Regions from separate parts of the Virgibacillus sp. L01 genome, predicted to be linked through region 1. Evidence: a T-box and tRNA genes for the amino acid it is inferred to sense, from the RefSeq annotation. Region 1 holds a T-box; the other holds one or more tRNA genes.
What was found. A T-box is a leader RNA that pairs with one kind of tRNA and senses whether it is charged. The one in region 1 lies ahead of ileS (isoleucine--tRNA ligase), so its partner is inferred to be a tRNA-Ile.

Region 1 (3,419 bases):
CTTGAAATTTATAGTTTTGCTTTAATTATTTATATTTTTATGTCATGGTTTCCGGGAGCACGGGAATCTGCATTCGGCAGTTTTCTGACAAAGATTTGTGAACCGTATCTGGAACCATTTCGGAAGATTATTCCACCACTTGGAATGATTGACTTATCACCAATTGTTGGGATTTTCGTGTTGTTCTTTGCACGTGCCTATGGGTTACCTGTATTATTCAATATGCTGACGGGCTGGTTTTAAGGCAGATAAACGTGGATATTTACCAGCATTTCAGAAAAGAAGAACACCCATTTATTGATAATGTGTTGTCCTGGATAGATCAAGTTGAGAAAACATTTCAGCACAAGGTAACCGATTTTCTTGATCCGCGCGAACAACAGATTGTTGCTATGCTAATAGGGACGAGCCATGAAGAACTTAAGCTTTATCAGAATGGCGGGAGTGAATTTGCAGAGAGAAAACGTGCAATTATTGCTCCCCTATATGAAGAAGTAACCGATGAGTCATATCAGCTCACGCTAATGCAAGCTTCTTATCATGAAAAATTTGTAACAATAACCCACGGAGATGTCATGGGGGCATTTTTATCTTTAGGCATTAAGCGAAAAAAACTCGGCGATATACTCGTTGAGAATGGAACAATTCAAATTGTATTGGCAGATGAGATAGCTGCATATGTATTTGCAAATCTTACAGCAATTAAAAAAGCAACTATCAAACTTTCAGAGGAACCATTGTCGTCAATTATAAAAAAGAAAGCAGAGTGGATTGAATCAGATCAGACCGTTTCATCATTACGATTAGATGCAGTTTTAAAAGCAATTTACAATATTTCCAGAAAAGATGCATCTGAATATATTGCAAAACGGTATGTGAAAGTTAATTTCAGAGTTGTTGATGATGGAAAGTTTTTGCTAACTGAAGGAGACATGCTTTCATTGAGAGGTAAAGGTAGAAGTAAGCTAATTAGCATTAATGGGATTACTAAAAAAGATAGACACAGAATTACTACTGCTATTTTAAAATAATTTCGGATTATTTAAAGGATAATTGTAGTTTATGTCGAATAAAGACGTAATATAGGAATTTATTTTATTACTAATAATTGGGTTAAAAATTTTAAGGAGGTGGCCTTTGTGTCATTAACACCATTAGATATTCACAATAAAGAGTTTACAAGAAGTTTTCGTGGATATGATGAAGATGAGGTCAATGAATTTCTGGATCAGGTAATAAAAGACTATGAGATGGCAATTCGTGAAAAAAAAGAATTAACAGAGAAAGTCGAACAGTTGAATGAAAAACTGGGTCATTTTACCAACATTGAGACAACTTTAAATAAATCCATTTTGATTGCTCAGGAAACAGCAGAAGAAGTTAAAGGGAATGCAACGAAGGAATCAAAGTTAATCATTAAAGAAGCTGAGAAAAATGCTGACCGAATTATTAATGAAGCGTTAAATAAATCCCGCCGTATTTCAATGGATGTTGAGGAGTTGAAAAAGCAAGCAAAAGTATTCCGGACACGTTTAAAGATGCTTGTTGAAGCTCAATTAGAGATGATTGGTACCGATGACTGGGAAGAATTGTTTGATGCAGAATTTAGCGGAGAGCTTGAAGCGGCTGCTGATAACGAATCATAAGCCTTGACGTTTTATGGAATTTTACATATAATTCATTATACACAAATGTTATATGCAAATGAAAACTACGATGATAGAGACAGTATGAATGTAATTTGCTGTTAAGCGAGTCGGGAAATGGTGCAAGCCTGATACAGTAATACTTCAGAAAATCACTCTTGAGTATCCATTTTGAATGAATACAGTAGAAATGGGCGTCAGTTCACGTTACGAATATCGAGTGAATTTAAAATGCGATTATTTTAAATTTATAAGGGTGGTACCGCGAGTCTTCTCGTCCCTTTTGGGGATGTCTGAAGGCTTTTTTTAATTTAATTTAACTATAACTAGAATGTATAGGAGGATGAACAAGTGGAGTATAAAGATACATTGCTAATGCCAAAAACAGAATTCCCAATGCGCGGCAATTTGCCGAATAAAGAACCGCAGCGCCAACAGACGTGGGATGATAAAAAACTTTATGAAAAAGTACAAAAAAGAACAGAAGGACGCCCATCATTTATTTTGCATGATGGTCCTCCATACGCAAATGGTGATTTGCATATTGGTCACGCACTAAATAAAATATTAAAGGATTTTATTACACGCTACAAATCAATGACTGGATATCATGCTCCATATGTGCCTGGCTGGGATACACATGGACTTCCTATTGAGACTGCACTGACAAAAAAGAAAAAAATCAAGCGTAAGGAAATGAGTATTGCTGATTTCAGACAAAAATGTGCGGAATACGCAATGGGGCAACTTGATAATCAACGTACACAATTTAAACAATTAGGTGTACGGGGTGATTGGGATAACCCGTATATCACGCTTACTAAAGATTATGAGGCAGCACAAATCAGAGTTTTCGGTGATATGGCTAAAAAAGGGTATATTTATAAAGGACTTAAACCTGTGTATTGGTCACCATCATCAGAATCAGCATTAGCTGAAGCAGAGATTGAATATCATGATAAACGTTCACCATCCATTTATGTCTCATTTGATGTAACAGATGGAAAAGGCGTACTTGATGCTGGAGATAAATTCATCATTTGGACTACTACACCCTGGACTATTCCGGCCAATCTTGGAATTAGTTTACATCCAGATCTTGAGTACTCTGCTGTTGCCGTTAATAATGAAAAATATATTATTGCTTCCGATTTAGTAGAAACGGTCACCGAAGAATTGGAATGGGAAAATCCAGAGGTAGTTAACACATTTAAAGGCGAGAAAGCAGATAAAGTTGTTACAAAGCACCCATTTTATGAACGTGATTCACTTGTCATGCTTGGTGACCATGTTACTACAGATGCAGGAACTGGTTGTGTCCACACAGCTCCAGGTCATGGTGAAGATGACTTTTATGTATCGAGGTCTTATGGACTGGATGCTCTGTCTCCAGTTGATGATAAAGGTGTTTTCACCATTGAGGCTCCAGGGTTTGAAGGATTATTCTATGATCAGGCGAACAAGCCGATTACGGAAAAGCTTGAGGAAGCTGGCGCACTGTTGAAGCTGACATTTATTACGCATTCGTACCCACATGACTGGCGTACGAAAAAGCCAACAATCTTCCGTGCTACTTCACAATGGTTTGCATCTATAAAGGATTTCCGACAAAATATTTTGGAAGAAATCAATCGAATTAATTGGTATCCGTCATGGGGTGAAACACGGCTTCATAACATGGTTCGTGACCGTGAAGACTGGTGTATTTCACGCCAACGTACCTGGGGTGTTCCAATTCCAGTATTTTACGGGGAGGATAACACACCAATTATT
Region 2 (3,419 bases), on a different contig from region 1:
CATAAATATATGTTTACGAAAGTGTTAGAGAGAAATATCCCCAGTGAATAAAGTCCCCCTATAACCAGCAAAAAAACGAGATCTTTATTTATATCTACTTTTCCAGCTATATTTTGAAAGATTTTATGCATATCTTTTGCTCCTTTTTATCGTTAATAGTTTGAGCAAATAGGGATTAGATATACAATTTAATTCCACAAAAAAAGACACGGGAACTGTTCCCATGCCTTAAAAACTAATTACTTAGCGTTGTTATAATTTTTAGCTACTTCATCCCAGTTTACTACATTCCAGAAAGCTGCTGCATAGTCTGGGCGCTTGTTTTGATATTTAAGGTAATAAGCATGCTCCCAAACATCAAGACCCAAAATTGGTGTTTTACCTTCTGATAATGGATTATCCTGGTTTGGAGTGCTAGTTACTTCAAGCTCACCATTGTTTACTACTAGCCATGCCCAACCAGAACCGAAACGACCTTTTGCAGCTGTTTCAAATTCTTCTTTAAACTTATCAAAGCTGCCAAATTTAGCTTTTAATTTATCAGCTAATTCTCCAGAAGGCTCGCCGCCACCATTAGGTGACATAACTTTCCAGAATAAGCTATGGTTTGCATGACCTCCGCCATTGTTTCGTACAGCGGTGCGGATATTTTCAGGTACCGCATCAAGATTGCTCACAAGGTCTTCAATTGATTTGTCCTGAAGGTCTGCGTGTCCATCTAATGCACCGTTTAATTTTGTAACATAAGTATTGTGATGCTTCGTATGGTGAATGTTCATCGTTTCTTTATCGATTGTTGGTTCTAAAGCATCGTATGCATAAGGTAGTTCTGGTAGTTCAAATTTTGCCATTATTAATTTCCTCCCTTAATAATAAATGTTATTAAAAGGTTTGAATATTCACCCTTTAAATTCAAGATTATCAAAGCTATCACACACATGCAAATTATATGCATATTTTTACATGTGGATAGTGAAAATCATCCACACTTACTATGTTCCCGAATTATTAAATGTGAAACATATTTTCAGAAACAAAAAAACAAGCGATTTGCTTGTTTAGAGATGGCTCCGGACGGAATCGAACCGCCGACACAAGGATTTTCAGTCCTTTGCTCTACCGACTGAGCTACAGAGCCGTATGAGATTGTAGAATTAATCAATTGTCATTGTGTATTATACGTTTTTTCGGTAATGTTGCACTCCGCAGAAACTTGTAATGCTTCCATCTCATATTAGATAACTTTTAAAACATTTTGTAAGTATGTATGGAGGAGGAAGAGGGATTCGAACCCCCGCGGGCTTTGACACCCCTGTCGGTTTTCAAGACCGATCCCTTCAGCCAGACTTGGGTATTCCTCCGAGTTTTAGTGGTGGACCCTGCAGGACTCGAACCTGCGACCGATCGGTTATGAGCCGATAGCTCTAACCAGCTGAGCTAAGGGTCCTTCTATTATTTTTAATGGGGCGATCGATGGGTTTCGAACCCACGCATGCCGGAACCACAATCCGGTGTGTTAACCACTTCACCACGATCGCCGTAATAGTTTTATTGGTAGCGGCGGAGGGGATCGAACCCCCGACCTCACGGGTATGAACCGTACGCTCTCGCCAGCTGAGCTACACCGCCATATGGCTCCACAGGTAGGAATCGAACCTACGACCGATCGGTTAACAGCCGATTGCTCTACCGCTGAGCTACTGTGGAATAATCTTAAGTATTGATCAAGGTATTACAACCTTATTTTTTGTGCTCGTCGTGTTAGATGATTATTCGTGAAGTTCCACTCCTCGCAGACCTGCACTTGGTAGCTTTTTCAGTGATGTTTGCGGTCAGCTACTGTGGAATAATCTTAAGTATGATCAAGGTATTACAACCTTATTTTTTGTGCTCGTCGAGTTTTACAATTTATTAGCGACGAAATATAATTTACCATGTACGACAGAATCTGTCAATAACTTAAGCAATAATTTTTATTCATGAATCAAATCTTTTGTACAAGCATCTATTAGAAGCACCAATAAACACTATAGCATTTTATTAAGAGGTTTTCAATAAAAAATAAAGAGACTGGGACAAACAAATGTATTTAGTAAAAGTAAAATCCGAACTATGATTCAAAATTCTTGAAATAGAATTCGAATTAGTTCGGATTTTTGGTTAGAATCAGTCATTGATAATGAACGTACTAAACAACCTATCTTGTTATTATGTCTTTAAAGTAGAGTTTTTTAGTTATACTTGAGCCTCTTCAACTATAATATTACTCTCCTAATACTTCCTCAGCAATATTTACTGCGTGATCACCAATTCGTTCAAGGTTACTGATTATATCGACAAATACGATACCAGCTGAGCCACTGCATAAGCCCTCATTCATACGAATAATATGCTTTTTGCGATAAGTTCTTTCCATTTTGTCAATCTGATCCTCTTTTTGAACTACCGCTAGTGCCTCTTCACGATCCATTTTATCAAGTGCTTCCACTGCTTGTTTAATTGTTAAAATGGTTAAATCAAACATATTATTTAAATCTTCTTCCGCTTGCTCCGTTAGATGAACTTTATTTGATATTTTATAGTCAATTAATTCAATTATATTTTCAAAATGATCACCAACTCGTTCAATATCACGTACAGAATCAATTAATGCGGTGTGCGTTGCGCTTTCCAATTCAGACATGGACTCCCCAGATATTTCAACTAAATAATCCGTTATTCTGCGATCTAAATTATTTAATGCTCCTTCTAACTGCATTGCCATTTCTGAATGTTTCTGATTTTGTGTTGTTAAATATAAATTTGTTTCCTCAAGACCCTTGTAAGCATATTCACCCATGTGGATGACTTCTGCTTTAGCTTGGTCCAGAGCTAATGAAGATGATTGTTGGATAAATATAGGATCTAAATGTTTTGGCTTGTACTCAACAATGGTATCTTCCCCTGGAATAATTTTAGTTACAAGCCATGCTAAACCAGCAATAAATGGAAATTGAACTAGCGTATTTGCCAGGTTAAAGCTACCATGTGCAAAGGCAATTGTCATTTCTGGATTTAAATTCAGGCTTGATTGTAAATATAAGACATATTGTGTGAATGCTCCCAATAGAATTAGAAATACGGTTGTCCCTACCAGGTTAAATATAACATGTACAAATGCTGCACGTTTAGCAGCGATACTGGTTCCAAACGATGCAAAAACAGCCGTTATGGTAGTCCCAATGTTATCACCAAACAGGACTGGTACTGCCGCTTTCAACCCTATTGCACCTTCAGAAAATAAACCTTGCAGGATGCCGATTGTAGCACTGGAACTTTGTACAACGACAGTAAATAGCGTACCAATAACAACACCTAAAATAGGGTTTTCACTCATACTTAAGGTTAAATCCTTAAATGTCTGAAGGCCTTCCAACGGT

Region 2: it has a tRNA-Ile gene. The T-box ahead of ileS (isoleucine--tRNA ligase) is inferred to sense a tRNA for this amino acid. The anticodon was not compared.

Annotation. Positions count from the first base shown of each region.
Region 1 is NZ_JBQQCP010000003.1:88,562-91,980, forward strand. Features, by position in the region: gene ACTWQM_RS07480 (YggT family protein) at 1-243, shown strand, start outside; gene ACTWQM_RS07485 (YlmH family RNA-binding protein) at 255-1,031, shown strand; gene ACTWQM_RS07490 (DivIVA domain-containing protein) at 1,140-1,646, shown strand; T-box leader at 1,708-1,931, shown strand; gene ileS (isoleucine--tRNA ligase) at 1,998-3,419, shown strand, end outside.
Region 2 is NZ_JBQQCP010000004.1:102,555-105,973, reverse strand. Features, by position in the region: gene ACTWQM_RS09290 (MFS transporter) at 1-131, opposite strand, end outside; gene ACTWQM_RS09285 (superoxide dismutase) at 240-851, opposite strand; tRNA gene ACTWQM_RS09280 (tRNA-Phe) at 1,066-1,138, opposite strand; tRNA gene ACTWQM_RS09275 (tRNA-Ser) at 1,269-1,361, opposite strand; tRNA gene ACTWQM_RS09270 (tRNA-Ile) at 1,371-1,447, opposite strand; tRNA gene ACTWQM_RS09265 (tRNA-His) at 1,463-1,538, opposite strand; tRNA gene ACTWQM_RS09260 (tRNA-Met) at 1,553-1,629, opposite strand; tRNA gene ACTWQM_RS09255 (tRNA-Asn) at 1,633-1,707, opposite strand; gene ACTWQM_RS09250 (Na/Pi cotransporter family protein) at 2,264-3,419, opposite strand, start outside.